One region of the Bradyrhizobium pachyrhizi genome, then DNA from elsewhere that is predicted to be linked to it. Evidence: predicted binding sites of a transcription regulator. Region 1 holds the regulator's gene; each other region holds the start of a gene.
What was found. The regulator HrcA, encoded in region 1, represses chaperone genes, less so after heat shock. The targets are predictions, from matches to a motif close to GTTAGCACTCNCNNNNNGNGAGTGCTAAC.
Positions count from the first base shown of each region.

Region 1 (4,211 bases):
CGGGCGCATGCCGCACGTGGCTGTTGAAATCACAATACGGGCATTTCGACAGGCAGAACGGCCAGTGCACGTAGACGCCGAAGGCTTCTCGGTCAGCGTGGCTCAAGGCAGATCTCCGCGAGCTTCACGAAGGCGCGGGCGCGATGCGACAGGCCGAGCCCGAGCGGCGGCAGGCCGTGCTTCTCGATGCTGGTCATCTCGCCGAAGGTCCGCGTGTAGCCATCCGGCAGGAAGGCCGGATCGTAGCCAAAGCCGGCAGTGCCACGCGGCGGCCAGACCAGGGCTCCATCGACGCGCGCCTCGACCTCCTCGAGATGATCGTCGGGCCAGGCCACGCACAACGCCGACACGAAGTGCGCCTTGCGCCGGTCCGGTGCGGTGGCGCCGCGTTCCTGCAGCAGCCGCTCGATCCGCGTCATCGCCGCCATGAAGTCCTTGCCCTCGCCGGCCCAGCGCGCCGAGTAGATCCCGGGCGCGCCGTCGAGCGCGTCGACCACGAGGCCGGAATCGTCGGCGAAGGCGGGCAGTCCGGTCGCCTTCGCAGCCGCGATCGCCTTGATCGCCGCGTTGGCGCGAAAATTGTCGCCGGTCTCCTCGGGCTCGGCGAGATCGAGCTCGCCGGCCGACACCGCCTCCACGCCGTGCGGCGCCAGCAGTTCCCGCATCTCGGCAAGCTTGCCGGGATTATGGGTGGCGATGACGAGCCTTCCGGTGATTCGGCGGTGCATGGCCAATCTGACTACGCCACCGCGATCTTTTGCAAGTCGACCAGACGCGCGACACCTTTGCGCGCCAGCGCCATCAGCGCCAGGAATTCGCCTTCCGAGAATGGCGTCTTCTCGGCGGTGCCCTGCACCTCGATGATCCGGCCGTCACCGGTCATGACGAAATTGGCGTCGGTGTCGGCTTCGGAATCCTCGGCATAGTCGAGATCGAGCACCGGCGTGCCCTGGTAGATGCCGCAGGAGATCGCCGCCACATTGTCGCGCAACACATTGGCCTTCAGCATGTTGCGGGTCTTCATCCAGTTGATGCAGTCGGCCAGCGCCACCCAGGCACCGGTGATCGAGGCGGTCCGGGTGCCGCCGTCGGCCTGGATGACGTCGCAATCGACCGTGATCTGGCGTTCGCCGAGCGCCTCGAGATCGACCGCCGCGCGCAGCGAGCGGCCGATCAGCCGCTGGATCTCGACCGTCCGGCCGCCCTGCTTGCCGGCCGAGGCCTCGCGGCGGGTGCGTTCCAGGGTGGCACGCGGCAGCATGCCGTATTCGGCGGTGACCCAGCCGCGGCCCTGTCCCTTCAGCCACGGCGGCAACCGCTCTTCCAGCGTGGCGGTCACCAGCACATGGGTGTCGCCGAACTTCACCATGCAGGAACCCTCGGCATATTTGACGACGCCGCGTTCCAGCGACACGGGACGCAGTTCATCGGGTGCACGGCGGCTTGGCCGCATGAAATCCTCCAGAAATCCGAGAAAATTGGCTGGCCGTGCTTGTAGGAGCGGGAAGGGGCAGCGGCAAGGGTTTTCGGCCCCGGTATGGTCCGGTACGAGGGGGCCGAATGCATGCTTGTCATCGGCCTCCCGGATCGACAAATTATGCAGTAATTGTGAGGGACTGGAGTGTGACTCACCACGATCCGATTGGCCTGATCGCGCCGCATGCCGGGCTCGCCCAGCTCAATGAGCGTTCGCGCGACATTTTTCGTCAAATCGTCGAAAGCTACCTCGCGACCGGCGAGCCGGTCGGTTCGCGCAACATTTCACGCCTGATCGCATTACCGCTGTCGCCGGCCTCGGTCCGCAATGTGATGTCGGATCTCGAGCAGCTCGGCCTGATCTATGCGCCGCACACCTCCGCCGGCCGGTTGCCGACCGAACTCGGGCTGCGCTTCTTCGTCGACGCGCTGATGCAGGTCGGCGACCTCACCGAGGCCGAGCGTCAATCGATCCAGACCCAGCTTGCGGCCGTCGGACGCGCGCAATCCGTCGAGGCCGCGCTTGGCGAAGCCTTGACGCGCCTGTCGGGACTGACCCGCGCCGCGGCGGTGGTGCTGACGCAAAAGTCGAATGCGCGGCTGAAGCACATCGAGTTCGTGCGGCTCGAGCCGGAGAAGGCGCTGGTCGTGCTGGTCGGCGAAGACGGCCAGGTCGAAAACCGCGTGCTGGCGCTGCCGCCGGGGGTTCCATCCTCGGCCCTGACCGAAGCAACCAACTTCCTCAATGCGCGGATCCGCGGCCGGACGCTGGCTGAAGCGCGGCTTGAGCTCGAGACGGCATTGACGCAAAACCGCGCCGAGCTCGATCAGCTCACGCAAAAGGTGGTCGCGGCGGGCATCGCGAGCTGGTCCGGCGGCGAGAACGAGGACCGCCAGCTGATCGTGCGCGGTCACGCCAATCTGCTCGAGGACCTGCATGCGCTCGACGACCTCGAGCGCATCAAGTCGCTGTTCGACGATCTCGAAACCAAGCGCGGCGTGATCGATCTGCTCGGCCGCGCCGAACGCGGCGAGGGCGTGCGGATCTTCATCGGCTCGGAGAACAAGCTGTTCTCGCTGTCGGGTTCCTCGACCATCATCGCGCCGTACGGCGACGCCCAGGGGCGGATCGTGGGCGTCCTCGGCGTGATCGGACCGACGCGGCTGAACTATGCGCGGGTGATCCCGACCGTCGATTATGCCGCGCGCATCGTCAGCAAGATGCTGGGCGGCTGACCGGAGGGCGATTTCGCTTTCATTTGACGGGTTTTCTTCACCCAAGCCGGAGATCCCAGTTCCCGAGACCGGTATGTTGCGCTTGATTTTCGCCGCCCAAAGCACGATATCCCGGCAAGCAATCCCCAAGATTTGAACCGACGCGAGTTTTCGAGAAGGCAAGCCATGACCGATCCGAACCGGGCCAATGACAACACCGAGAATTCGGCGCCGACGGGTGAACCCGTGGTCTCGAAGCCCTACATCATGCCTGACGAGCCCGAGGCCGGATCGGCCGAGGCGCTGATCAAGGAACTCGCCGAGGCGAAGGACCGGACGCTGCGCACGCTGGCCGAGATGGAGAACCTCCGTCAGCGCACCCGCCGCGAGGTCAGCGACGCCAAGACCTACGGCATCACCGGCTTTGCCCGCGACGTGCTCGATATCGCCGACAACCTGCAGCGCGCGCTCGACGCTGTGCCGGCCGAGACGAAGGAGGCCGCCGATCCCGGCCTGAAGGCGCTGATCGAAGGCGTCGAGCTGACCGAACGTTCGCTGCTCAACGCGCTGGAGAAGAACGGCGTCAAGAAGTTCGACCCGATCGGCGAGAAGTTCGATCCGAACTTCCAGCAGGCGATGTTCGAGGTGCCTGATCCGTCGGTGCCGTCGGGCACCGTAGTGCAGGTCGTGCAGGCCGGTTACATGATCGGCGAGCGCATCCTGCGTCCGGCCCTGGTCGGCGTCTCCAAGGGCGGCGCCAAGGCCGCCCCGACCGCCGACATCACCGCCTGATCCGTCCGATCCCGGCTGCCCGTTTGTGAGCTCGCGGATTGCGCGGGCTCACGGTCGCGGCTTCTCGTGTGCCTTCGGACAATAGGTGCCGAAGCTCCAGAGATTGCCTTCCGGATCGCGACAGGCGAAGTCGCGGCTGCCATAGTCGGTGTCTCGCAGTTCCATCTCGATCTTGGCGCCGGCAGCCTTGACCTTCGCGTGCAGCGCGTCGGGATCGTCGATGGCGATATAGATCGAGTCGGTGCGGCGGTGGTCGAGGTCGCCGACCAGCCTGCCATATGCGTCGTCACGGCTCTGGCCCAGCATCAGCATCGAGGAACCGTAAGCGAGCTCGGCGTGATGGATCACGCCGCCATCGCGGTAGACGACGTGTTCGCTGAACCCAAGCACTGTCGTGAGCCAATTGGTCATCGCCTCGGCGTCCTTGCAGCGCAGGGTCGGGTAGATGCGGGGCGGTTCGATGTCGTGCGTCATGGTCGCTCACCTCCTTGGCTGACGGCGCCATCCTGCACGAGGCAACGCGGCGTTGGCTTGAAGGTTTGTTACCAGTCAGCCAGCCCATCGCCGGCGTGAACCAGCCGGCGGTCGGTCAGCGCCTGGCGGCGCGCCCAGGCGGTTGGCGGTTCGCCTGCGAACTCGACGAACTCGCGGGCGAGATGGGCCTGGTCGGCATAGCCGCTTTCCGCCGCGATCCCCGCCCAGCCAAGCGCTGCGCCGCTTTGTGCCAG
Region 1 is NZ_CP121667.1:185,880-190,090, reverse strand. Features, by position in the region: gene hemW (radical SAM family heme chaperone HemW) at 1-106, opposite strand, end outside; gene rdgB (RdgB/HAM1 family non-canonical purine NTP pyrophosphatase) at 93-728, opposite strand; gene rph (ribonuclease PH) at 740-1,453, opposite strand; gene hrcA (heat-inducible transcriptional repressor HrcA) at 1,624-2,712, shown strand; gene grpE (nucleotide exchange factor GrpE) at 2,878-3,483, shown strand; gene QA639_RS00845 (VOC family protein) at 3,532-3,957, opposite strand; gene QA639_RS00840 (AraC family transcriptional regulator) at 4,026-4,211, opposite strand, start outside.

Region 2 (4,211 bases), 1.8 Mb from region 1:
CTGCCAGGGCTTTCGCATTTCGTGGTTCGGCGTGACGCAGCTGGATCAGAAGTCCATGCCGCCCATGCCACCCATGCCGCCGCCAGGAGGCATCGCGGGACCGGCCGCCGGCTTCTTCGGCAATTCGGCGACCATGGCCTCGGTCGTGATCAAGAGCGCCGCCACGGAGGCGGCGTTCTGGACTGCGGTTCGCACGACCTTGGTCGGGTCGATGATGCCCTTGGAGACCAGATTGCTGTACTCACCCGTCTGCGCATCGAAGCCGTATGAGTACTGCGTCTTCTCCAGGACTTTGCCGACCACGACCGAGCCATCTTCACCGGCATTGATCGCGATCTGACGGGCCGGCCAGGACAACGCCTTGCGCACGATCTCGACGCCGGTCTTCTGGTCATCGTTCTTGGTACGCAAGCCCTTGAGCGCTTCGGTGGCACGCAGCAGGGCGACGCCGCCACCCGGCAGGATGCCTTCCTCGACAGCCGCGCGGGTCGCATGCATCGCGTCATCAACGCGATCCTTGCGCTCCTTCACCTCGACTTCGGTCGCGCCGCCGACGCGGATCACCGCGACGCCGCCTGCGAGCTTGGCGAGACGCTCCTGCAGCTTCTCACGGTCGTAGTCCGAGGTGGTCTCCTCGATCTGCGCCTTGATCTGGGCAACGCGGGCGTCGATGTCGGCCTTCTTGCCGGCGCCGTTGACGATCGTGGTGTTCTCCTTGTCGATCATCACCTTCTTGGCGCGGCCGAGCATCTGCAGCGTGACGTTCTCGAGCTTGATACCGAGGTCTTCCGAGATGGCCTGGCCGCCGGTCAGGATCGCGATGTCCTGCAGCATGGCCTTGCGGCGGTCGCCGAAGCCCGGAGCCTTGATGGCTGCGACCTTCAGGCCGCCACGCAGGCGGTTGACGACGAGGGTGGCGAGCGCTTCGCCTTCGACGTCTTCGGCGACGATGACCAGCGGCTTGCCGGTCTGCACCACGGCCTCGAGCAGCGGCAGCAGCTCGTTCAGCGAGGAGAGCTTCTTCTCGTTGATCAGGATGTAGGCGTCGTCCATCTCGACGCGCATCTTGTCGGCGTTGGTGACGAAGTAGGGCGAGATGTAGCCGCGGTCGAACTGCATGCCCTCGACGACGTCGAGTTCGGTCTCGAGCGACTTGGCCTCCTCGACCGTGATCACACCCTCGTTGCCGACCTTCTTCATGGCGTCGGCGAGGAACTTGCCGATCTCGGCATCGCCGTTGGCGGAGATGGTGCCGACCTGGGCGATCTCCTCGTTCGAGGTGACCTTCTTCGAGTTCTTCTGGAGGTCCGCAACGACGGCTTCGACCGCGAGGTCGATACCGCGCTTCAGGTCCATCGGGTTCATGCCGGCAGCGACCGACTTGGCGCCCTCGCGGACGATCGCAGCCGCCAGCACGGTCGCGGTGGTGGTGCCGTCGCCGGCCGCGTCAGCGGACTTGGAGGCGACTTCGCGCACCATCTGGGCGCCCATGTTCTCGAACTTGTCCTCGAGCTCGATCTCCTTGGCGACGGTGACGCCGTCCTTGGTGATGCGGGGAGCGCCGAACGACTTCTCGAGAACGACGTTGCGGCCCTTTGGACCGAGGGTGACTTTCACGGCGTTGGCGAGGATGTCGACACCGCGCAGCATACGGTCGCGCGCCTCGACGGAGAATTTGACTTCTTTGGCTGACATGATGAGTTCCCTGAGTTTGATGTCTACTCACCTTGGCGGAGCGCCCGGCAGGCGCTCCTCAGGGCGAGCGGTGCGAGCGGGTGGATTAGGCAGCCTTCCTGCTGGACGACACGTCGGTGAGAACGCCCATGATGTCACTCTCCTTCATGATCAACAACTCATGGCCGTCGATCTTGACCTCGGTGCCCGACCATTTTCCGAACAGGACGCGGTCGCCGATCTTGACGTCGATGGGGATCAGCTTGCCAGCCTCGTCGCGACCGCCCGGGCCGACGGCGATGATTTCGCCCTGCGAGGGTTTTTCCTTGGCGGTGTCTGGAATGATGATGCCGCCAGCGGTCTTCTCGTCTGCGTCAATGCGTTTGACAACGACGCGGTCATGAAGTGGACGGAAATTCATGCAGCCCTCCTGAGTGTTTGCACGGTTTGATAACTCCAAGCTGTCAGCACTCGATGCCGATGAGTGCCACAGACGAAAGTGAAATAGGACAAGGGTTTTTCGGGAGCAAGTGTCCGTAGCAGAAAAAATTGGATACTTCGCCACCTGATCTGGGAGTTGCGTTAGCGATCATTGCCTCAACGCGGCCTCGGACCGTGTGGCCCAAGCTGCGACGCAGGCGCGGCACGACCGTGCGCCGACCATCTCTTGCGTCGCAGCAGACGGGGGTCTTTGGCCGCCGCTCAGGACAGTGGCTGGAAAAGCACAACAGCGATGAGTGGCGCGTATGCGAAATCACCCCTGAAGCGCAACTGCAGTCTATTGCTTCGTTATGCGCATGTGGCGCGCAACTTTGTCCGTATCGTACGAAGTTCGCGCATCGAACACGACGCCATTCAACATAAGCTCAATCCGATCAATCGCCGCTCGACCGTGGTCAGTGCCCGGCGAGAAGCTTGAGCAATTCGAGCGATGGTTTGTGAAGCTCTTCGTGCCGGCAAAGCGCGAGAGACGCATTTTTGGGCGGTTAGCAAGGAGCCTGAAGCCGGTGGAACGAGGCCTGGGCAACATTCTACCGGAGAGCGGCTGTCAATTAAGGAAGACGCAGGTTGACGCTTGACAGCCTACCGAGCAACTGATCGATGCATTCAGGCATGGTGGTTTTGAACATTCATTAGAGCACCCTCAAATTGCACGTCGGGATGTGCCCCCAAATGCGCACGGATGAGGACAATTGCGATGAGCGATGCATCCGATACTTCGACGCCACAAGTAGAGAATGCGCCCAAGCGCGATAGCTGGGTCACACGCTATCTCGGCGACTTCCGACCCGTCCGCGTTTTGGGCGGCTTTGTATTGAGCCTCCTCGTAGTCCTCTCCGCGGCGGGCGCCGTGACCTTTTTTGCGGCAGCCCAATTCCAATCGAGGATCGCTGAATTGAGCTTGAAGGGTGCGCCTTTGACGATCTGGCGGATTGATCAGTTTCGGGAGGACTTCAAAAATTGGCCCGAGGCGATCAGAAAATTGCGCGAAGGCATTGCGCAAGACAAGATAAACCTCGCAAAAGACAAGCAAAATAATCTGGTGCTCGCGGCCGAACAGCTAAACGAGGCTGCCCGGCTTGCCGAGGACGTCAGATCTCTGAAGCAAAAAATCACTACAGCATCAGGTCAGTTGACGTCGATTTCTACGACCTCGCCGCCAGAAAGCACCTCGACTGTCCCTGAGCTGCTTACCCAACTGGAACTACTGCTTTCTCGCGACGACCTGCAAAAGCAGTTCGGCAGCGAACTTGCGCAGGCGAAAAAGAGATACATCGAGAATATAGAACTTCGTGCGACGGTTGAAACGAATAAAGCCAAGATAACGGGCAAAGAAAGCTGGATCGCCAGCCTCCAGGAACAGCGGCAAGATCGCGAACAGGCGGCTGCCAAGCTATTTGGAGATTCCAGTTCGACAACCGCGCCCGAACTCGTCGAGCGCATCCTTAATGTCACCGCTGAACTGTCTTCGCTCTCCAGCGTCTGGGGCGGAGCGGTCTACACCGTGGCGCTGTGGACGAACGATATGGTCGTCTTGTCGTTGCTCATCTCAATGGGAGTGCTCGGCAGCGCCCTGAACTTGCTCGCCGCATTCATCAGCAACGATCAGGACTCACTTTCGTTCGGCGAATACCCGCTTCGGCTTGCATTCGGCGCAGTCTTGGCCATCGTCATGTTCATTATAGCAAAGGCCGGAGTGCCTGTGCTTGCCGACACAGGAAAACTCGCCGGCAACGCTCCACTCAACCCCTACTTCATCTCGTTGCTGGCGGTTGTTTCGGGATTGATGTCCGATCGCTCGATGGCCGCGATCCGCGGGGTCGCCAGCTCGCTGCTGCGAAGCGTCGGCGGCGCCGACTACAGCCCGCGCTACAGTCGCCTCGATCTGGATGAGGCGCTCAAGGCCACGAACCGCGATATCGCTGGCATGGCACGCCTGCTGGAGCTGGATGTCGACGATGTTCAGAAGCTGTTTTCCGGCAACGACAAGGTGTCTCCCGACCAACAAAAACTAGTCTCCGCGTACCTAGGGCTTC
Region 2 is NZ_CP121667.1:7,270,531-7,274,741, forward strand. Features, by position in the region: gene groL (chaperonin GroEL) at 46-1,695, opposite strand; gene QA639_RS34355 (co-chaperone GroES) at 1,781-2,095, opposite strand; gene QA639_RS34360 (coiled-coil domain-containing protein) at 2,873-4,211, shown strand, end outside.
Region 2: the regulator HrcA is predicted to act here: its motif matches at 2,138-2,166, upstream of QA639_RS34355 (co-chaperone GroES).

Region 3 (4,211 bases), 1.4 Mb from region 1:
GCGTCCTGCAAGGCGGTGCGCACCACCTTGGCGGGGTCGATGATGCCCTTGTCGACCATGTCGACATAGTCCTCGGTCTGCGCGTCGAAGCCGAAGGTCTCCGACTTGTTTTCGAGGATCTTGCCGACCACGATCGAGCCCTCGACACCGGCGTTCTCCGAGATCTGGCGGACCGGAGCTTCGAGCGCCTTGAGCACGATGTTGATGCCGGCTTGGACGTCGGCATTCGGGTTGGTGAGCCGGCCGACCGCCTTCTTGGCGCGCAGCAGCGCGACGCCGCCGCCGGGCACGATGCCTTCCTGCACCGCGGCGCGGGTCGCGTTCAGCGCGTCCTCGACACGGTCCTTCTTCTCCTTGACCTCGACCTCGGTCGCACCGCCGACCTTGATCACCGCAACGCCGCCCGCGAGCTTGGCAAGGCGCTCCTGCAGCTTCTCGCGGTCGTAGTCCGAGGTGGTCTCCTCGATCTGCGCCTTGATCTGGCCAACGCGGGCGTCGATGTCCTTCTTCTTGCCGGCGCCCTTAACGATCGTGGTGTTCTCCTTGTCGATCACGATCTTGCCGGCGCGGCCGAGCATGTTCACCGTGACGTTCTCGAGCTTCATGCCGAGGTCGTCGGAGATCAGCTGACCGCCGGTCAGGATCGCGATGTCCTCCAGCATCGCCTTGCGGCGATCGCCGAAGCCCGGCGCCTTGACGGCGGCGACCTTGAGCCCGCCGCGCAGGCGGTTGACGACCAGGGTCGCCAGCGCCTCGCCCTCGACGTCCTCGGCGAGGATCAAGAGCGGACGGCCCGACTGCACCACGGCTTCCAGCACCGGCAGCATGGCCTGCAGACCGGACAGCTTCTTCTCGTGCAGCAGGATGTAGGCATCCTCGAGTTCGGCAGTCATCTTCTCGGCGTTGGTGATGAAGTAGGGGCTGAGGTAGCCGCGGTCGAACTTCATGCCCTCGACGATATCGACCTCGGTCTCGAGCGACTTGTTCTCCTCGACGGTGATCACGCCCTCGTTGCCGACCTTCTGCATTGCCTGCGCGATCATCTTGCCGATCGCGGCATCGCCATTGGCCGAGATGGTGCCGACCTGGGCGACTTCGGACGAGGAGGCGACCGGCTTGGCGCGCTTCTCGATGTCCTTGATCACGGCCGATACTGCCGTGTCGATGCCGCGCTTGAGGTCCATCGGGTTCATGCCGGCGGCGACCGACTTGGCGCCCTCGCGGACGATGGCCTGCGCCAGCACGGTCGCGGTGGTGGTGCCGTCACCGGCGGTGTCGTTGGTCTTGGAAGCAACCTCGCGCAGCATCTGCGCGCCCATGTTCTCGAACTTGTCGTCGAGCTCGATCTCCTTGGCGACGGTGACGCCGTCCTTGGTGATGCGGGGAGCGCCGAAGCTCTTCTCGATGACGACGTTGCGGCCCTTGGGGCCGAGCGTCACCTTCACGGCGTTGGCGAGCACGTCGACACCGCGCAGCATGCGGTCGCGGGCGTCTCCGGCGAATTTTACGTCCTTGGCAGCCATTGATTTGAACTCCTGGAATGTTTCGGTGCGGGCGCCGGCATCTGCGATCGTCGTTGCCGGGCTTGACCCGGCAATCCATCGTCCTTGCGAGAATCTTGCGAAGATTGATGGATGCCCGGGTCAAGCCCGGGCATGACAGCTAGAGGGTGCGGCGGGTTCTGGAATTGCCGGCCTTATTACGCCAGCACGCCCATGATGTCGGACTCCTTCATGATCAGGAGCTCCTGGTTGTCGAGCTTGACCTCGGTGCCCGACCATTTGCCGAACAGCACGCGGTCGCCGACCTTGAGGTCGATCGGGATCAGCTTGCCGGCCTCGTCGCGGCCACCCGGGCCGACGGCGACGATCTCGCCCTGGGACGGCTTCTCCTTCGCCGAGTCCGGAATGATGATGCCGCCCTTGGATTTCTCCTCGGCATCGATACGCTTGACCACGACGCGGTCGTGCAGGGGGCGGAAGGTGGATTTAGCCATGACGTTCCCTCTTGGAGGCTCGGTTTCAGGTCCGGTTCATCGGGACCGGCGTTGGATGCCGGCCCGGTCGGCGCTGGGCAGGACGCCCGACGCTTTTAGCAATCGTGGTGCAAGAGTGCTAATTGTGGGCCGGGAAATATGGCTTGGCGCAGTTTCTGTCAAGCAAACGGGTTAAGGCCTTGGTGAGGCCAATATAGGATGGTGGACCAGAAACCAAATCGTAGCGATGACGTAATTTTGTCAGACGTCATTGCTCCGTCTTAAGTTTTACGCTTGGCTGCGGGACGGGTGCGGCCGGGACATAGTCGGGGGATGCATATGATCAGGTCATTCAACGCGCGATTGGTCGCACGGTTCGCGGCTGTTTCGGCGCTGACGACACTCTTGGGGGCGTGCGGCAGCATGAGCCTGCCGTCGTTGTCGTCGAACCCTGAGCCGGCGCCAGCCGAGCCGGGGGTCGCCCCCGAAATGCCCGCGAGCATCCGCGCCGACGAGATCGTCGGCCGCTGGGGTCTCGCCTCGTTCCAGAATCCCGCCGATCGCGCCCGCACCGAGGCCGCCGCGCGCGGCCAGTGCAAGCAGCCTTACGTGATCGGCGCCGGCCAGAACGGCGGCGTGATCATGCATCTGGCCGACCAGGCCACCCCGCAGGAACTGCGGCTGAAGGGTTCCCCGAGCGGCAAGAACTATATCGGCCCGCCAGGACCGACGCCCGGCGAGCAGGACCGCGAGATCGTCTCGTTCGACGGCCGCGTCATGATCACCCGCTTCGTCGACAAGGACGCCGGGGTCCGCTACGGCAACATGGTCTATGTCCGCTGCGCCCCGAGGGCGTAAAAGCGAGCAATCAGTTTTTGGCCGATCTTTGACCTGACCGCACAGCGCGGTGCGCCTCTTCCCTTGTGGGAGAGGCCGGATTGCATCGTCAGATGCAAAGCGGGTGAGGGTCTTCCTCCGCGCGTGACCCTCTCTCGTTTGCTGGCTCGCGGATAGAACCCCTCATCCGGCGCGGATTGCGTCCGCGCCACCTTCTCCCACAAGGGGAGAAGGCAAGGAGACCCGCAAACACGGCCTTATCGCCGCACGCCAACCCGATTGACGCCGCCATTCAAATTGCCGCCCGCATTGTGGCGGACCGCAGCGCGCGCCACCGGACGAGGCCTGAGCACAACGCCTGCCCGCGCCACGCAGCCTGCCGGATAACCGACATACGTGCAGTAGATCACCGCGTTGGCCGGTGCTGGACTGAGAGCGGCGCCTGCAAACCCCAACATCAGGCTCGCCGCTATTCCCGCAAACGTCACTGACTTGGTCGAAACAATGTTCGTCCGACGCATGGTGATCCTCCTCATCGCACGTGAACCGAAGGTGATGGAGCCCGCTTCAGATGCGGCCCAAGGTATCGTCAGTGGCAAGGGGGGAGGCGATGTTGACGTAGATCAACGCCGCGCGCGACCCGTCGCCGCGTGAGATCGATCTGCTTCATCGTGAAAGAGGGCGGCTCGTTGAGCCGCCCTCTGCGATGCCGTTGCGCCGACGTCACTGGCAGACGTACATGCGGCCGTCAGACATTTTCGTCATCGTGCCAGGCTCGCAGCCGATACCGTTGGCTGCCTTGTACTCCGTCCATCCGGCATAGCCGTAATACGGACTGATCCTTTGGTAGGCTCGTGCCGGATAGTAGGGCTGGCCAAAGTAGGGATCCGTCTGGGCGGCATACGAATTGGTCCAATCGTTTGTGCCCCAGCCGGAATAGGCCGGCGCAGTAGCGGCAGCCGCAGCGACAGCTGCCGTAGCGGCGACGCCCGCGCCAACCCCGTATCCGTACGCGGCGCGCCGGGTCTGACGACGCGCAACGCCCGCGACGCTCACGGGCGTCAGCGGTCGGCCCACACGCGCCTGGGCGCTTTCGACCGAAGCCGAAATGCCGCCCTGCTCAGACCAGGTGACGGAGAACAGTGTCGCACAAACGAAAGTCGAGAGCGCAATTGCAGTATTCCTGACAATTCCTTGCGTCATGTTCAATCTCCAGTGTTGAGTACTCCAGTGGCTCCCCCCAAAATCAGTGATCCGATAACAAGGCGTACGCGATCAGCGCGAATGAAAGAAATCCGCCGCTGATCGTCACAGCTACAAAAGGCGGCCTCGCGCTTCGGCAGCGTGCGAAAGATGGCAGTCCGCCCTCGTTGGATACGCACGGCGAATGGCTGCGAAC
Region 3 is NZ_CP121667.1:1,610,203-1,614,413, forward strand. Features, by position in the region: gene groL (chaperonin GroEL) at 1-1,523, opposite strand, end outside; gene QA639_RS07305 (co-chaperone GroES) at 1,700-1,996, opposite strand; gene QA639_RS07310 (hypothetical protein) at 2,315-2,833, shown strand; gene QA639_RS07315 (hypothetical protein) at 3,070-3,348, opposite strand; gene QA639_RS07320 (hypothetical protein) at 3,536-4,015, opposite strand.
Region 3: the regulator HrcA is predicted to act here: its motif matches at 2,091-2,119, upstream of QA639_RS07305 (co-chaperone GroES).

Region 4 (4,211 bases), 3.3 Mb from region 1:
GGATTTCATCCTCGCCTTCCAGGCGCTGCCGATCGTCCTGGTCATGAGCGTGCTGACGACGCTGTTGTTCTATTGGCGCGTGCTGCCGCCTGTTGTGCGCGGCATGGCCTGGCTGCTCGAGCGCACGCTCGGCGTCGGCGGCGCGGTCGGGCTCTCGACCGCGGCCAATATCTTCCTCGGCATGGTCGAAGCGCCGCTGTTCATCCGCCCCTATCTGGCGCAGCTCACCCGCAGCGAATTGTTTCTGGTGATGACCGGCGGCATGGCCGGGATCGCCGGCACGGTGCTGGTGCTGTATGCGACGCTGCTGGCCCCGCTGATCCCGGATGCGGCCGCGCATTTCGTCATCGCCTCGGTGCTCGGCGCGCCGGCCGCAATTTTAGTGAGCCTGATCATGGTGCCGGAAACGTCGGACAAGCGCACCGGCGGATCGCTCGACAACCCCGATATCCAGGTGTCGTCGACGATGGACGCGATCGTGAAGGGCACGGCGGCCGGGCTCGAGCTCTTGATGAACATCATCGCGATGCTGCTGGTGCTGGTCGCGCTGGTGTATCTGGCGAACGCGATCATCGGCCTGCTGCCGGAGATCGGCGGCGCAAAGATCTCGCTGCAGCGCCTGCTTGGTTACGTCATGGCGCCGGTGTGCTGGCTGATGGGCCTGCCCTGGCCGCAGGCGATCACGGCGGGAAGCCTGATGGGCACCAAGACCGTGCTGAACGAACTGATCGCCTATGTCGACCTGTCGAAGCTCGGCCCCGACGCGCTCGATCCGCGCTCGCGGCTGATCATGCTCTACGCGATGTGCGGCTTTGCCAACTTCGCGAGCCTCGGCATCATGATCGGCGGCCTCGGCATCATGGCGCCCGAGCGACGCGACGAGATCAACGCGCTCGGGCTGAAGTCGATCGTCTCGGGCACGCTGACGACCTGCCTGATGGGCGCGATCGTGGGGATGCTGACGCAGCCGTAGCCGCAGTAGCCCGGATGCGGCGCAGCGCAATCCGGGACGGTTCGGCCCGCGTATGGAAGCCCCGGATTTCGCTTCGCTGCATCCGGGCTACGTAATTTCGACCAGGTCGTCATGCCCGGGCATAACCGTCCGAAGGACGGCGTCGCTTCCGCTTGCCTATGACCCGGGCATCCATCGGCCAAGGAGAATCTTTCGAAGCAGGATGGATGGCCGGTTCAAGCCCGGCCATGACGGCCGCGAAAAGCCTACGCCTTCAGCTCCACCGTCTTGAACTCGGCCGGCAGGATCACCTCCAGCAGTTCGACGTCGTCGGAGTAGTCCAGGATCATGTGCCGGATGCGCGGCGGCTGGGTCCAGGCGCTGCCTTGCTGCATCAGCGTCTCGCCCTCGCCTTCCATGTAGGTCTTCACCCAGCCCTTGAGCACATAGACCATCTGGAAGTCGACGTCGTGGAAGTGCAACTTCGACACTTCATCGGGATTGCACGGTCCCTGCAGCCGGATGACGTGCGCCTGCGCGAGGCCATGCGAGGCGGCGGCGATGCCGAGGTCGCGGTACTTGGCGTAGGCGCGCAGCCCGTCGGCCTTGAAGTCCTCTTCGCGGTGATGGCTGATCGCGACGCGCTGTTTCGGCCGCGCCTTGGCTGCAGTTTTCGGCGCACTCTTTTTGGCCGCCGGGACGCGGCCTTTCGACTTGATGGTCTTGCGCGCGGACGATTTCGCGGACGTCTTCTTGGTGCCGGCGCCGAGCCCCGACCATTTCTTCTTCACCGCGGTCTTGGCTGCCGATCTTGATGCCGTCTTCTTGGCCATTGTTTCGCCTCCCGTCTTTTTGTGACGGAGAGAGGCTAACACAAGTCGCGCACCGCGAGGCGAGCAAAGGCGCACAGCGCGCTTTTGCCCCCAAAGCCGGGGTTCAGCCCGCTCAATGCAGCCGGAACACGCCGTCGACGGCACGCAGCTCGGCCGGCTTGACCAGCTTGGAATGCGCCACCGTCACCGAAAACAGCGGGCCCTCGAGCTTCGCTTGCCAGAACGCGAGGAAATCCTGCAGCGCCGGAAATTTCGGAAACAGGTCGTAGTTCTGCCAGACATACGTCTGCAGCAACGAGGGGTGATCCGGCATCCGATAGAGGATTTGCGCCGTCGTCAGCCCGTACCCCAGCAACTGCTTCCGGAAATCGTCGGAAACAACCCCACCAACTCGCGAGACCATGCCAACCTCCTGTGACGGAGCGCATTCACGTGGTGGCCGACCTCCCCCGCCGGACCACCGGCAATGGATGCGCTCACATGAGAGAAATGTGACGCACGCGACTAACCCATCTCAAGCCTAAATGTTTAATAGGTTGTTGAAATTTCTTGCGTTGGCAGCAGCTTACCGCATCTGCTAATAGCCCCGGCGCCCCCTCTCGGCGGCATTAAGGATGCCGAAATGATCTCGGCATCCTTCTGGCAGACCGCACTCACGAGTGCCAATTTTTCTGCTAGAGGCACTTGCCCGCCGCCAAGGCTTGGCCTATCTCCTGCCCAACCAGTCTGGCACTCGCTGGACTGGACTGCTAACTCTCCAAAAATCTACAGCATCTACAAATGTTTAGGAGGACTGCATGAAATTCCGTCCGCTTCACGACCGCGTCGTGGTCAAGCGTATCGACGCCGAAGAGAAGACTGCTGGCGGCATCATCATTCCGGACAGTGCCAAGGAAAAGCCCTCGCAGGGCGAAGTCATCGCCGTTGGCCCGGGCGGCCGCGATGAAGCCGGCAAGCTGATCCCCATCGACGTCAAGGTCGGCGACCGTGTCCTGTTCGGCAAGTGGTCGGGCACCGAGGTCAAGATCGACGGCGAAGACCTGCTGATCATGAAGGAAAGCGACATCATGGGCGTGCTCGACGTCCCCGCTTCCAAGAAGAAGGCGGCCTAAGCGCCTCTTTCCCTCCAGTCATTCTCTCAAGGAAAAACTCAGATGGCAGCTAAAGAAGTCAAATTCTCCGTCGAGGCGCGCGACAAGATGCTGCGCGGCGTCGACATCCTCGCCAATGCGGTGAAGGTGACCCTCGGCCCGAAGGGCCGCAACGTCGTGCTCGAGAAGTCGTTCGGCGCTCCCCGCATCACCAAGGACGGCGTCACCGTCGCCAAGGAGATCGAGCTCGAGGACAAGTTCGAGAACATGGGCGCCCAGATGGTGCGCGAAGTCGCCTCCAAGTCCGCTGACGCGGCCGGCGACGGCACCACCACCGCGACCGTGCTGGCCGCGGCGATCGTGAAGGAAGGCGCCAAGTCGGTCGCCGCCGGCATGAACCCGATGGACCTGAAGCGCGGTATCGACCTCGCGGTCGAAGCCGTCGTTGCGGACCTCCAGAAGAACTCCAAGAAGGTCACCTCGAACGAGGAGATCGCCCAGGTCGGCACCATCTCCGCCAACGGCGATGCCGAGATCGGCAAGTTCCTCTCCGACGCCATGAAGAAGGTCGGCAACGAGGGCGTCATCACGGTCGAGGAAGCCAAGTCGCTCGAGACCGAACTCGACGTCGTCGAGGGCATGCAGTTCGACCGCGGCTACATCTCGCCCTACTTCGTCACCAACGCCGACAAGATGCGCGTTGAGATGGACGACGCCTACATCCTGATCAACGAGAAGAAGCTCTCCTCGCTGAACGAGCTGCTGCCGCTGCTCGAGGCCGTGGTGCAGACCGGCAAGCCGCTGGTCATCGTCGCCGAGGACGTCGAAGGCGAAGCCCTTGCCACCCTCGTCGTCAACCGCCTGCGTGGCGGCCTGAAGGTCGCGGCCGTCAAGGCTCCGGGCTTCGGCGATCGCCGCAAGGCCATGCTGCAGGACATCGCGATCCTGACCGGCGGCCAGGCCATCTCGGAAGACCTCGGCATCAAGCTCGAGAACGTCACGCTGCAGATGCTCGGTCGCGCCAAGAAGGTGATGATCGACAAGGAGAACACCACGATCGTCAACGGCGCCGGCAAGAAGGCCGACATCGACGCCCGCGTTGCCCAGATCAAGGCGCAGATCGAGGAGACCACCTCGGACTACGACCGTGAGAAGCTGCAGGAGCGTCTCGCCAAGCTCGCAGGCGGCGTCGCGGTGATCCGCGTCGGCGGCGCGACCGAGGTCGAGGTGAAGGAGCGCAAGGATCGCGTTGATGACGCGATGCACGCGACCCGCGCGGCTGTCGAGGAAGGCATCGTCCCGGGCGGCGGCGTCGCCCTGCTCCGTGCCTCCGAG
Region 4 is NZ_CP121667.1:5,779,604-5,783,814, forward strand. Features, by position in the region: gene QA639_RS27420 (NupC/NupG family nucleoside CNT transporter) at 1-973, shown strand, start outside; gene QA639_RS27425 (cupin domain-containing protein) at 1,219-1,785, opposite strand; gene QA639_RS27430 (usg protein) at 1,898-2,188, opposite strand; gene groES (co-chaperone GroES) at 2,583-2,897, shown strand; gene groL (chaperonin GroEL) at 2,940-4,211, shown strand, end outside.
Region 4: the regulator HrcA is predicted to act here: its motif matches at 2,511-2,539, upstream of groES (co-chaperone GroES).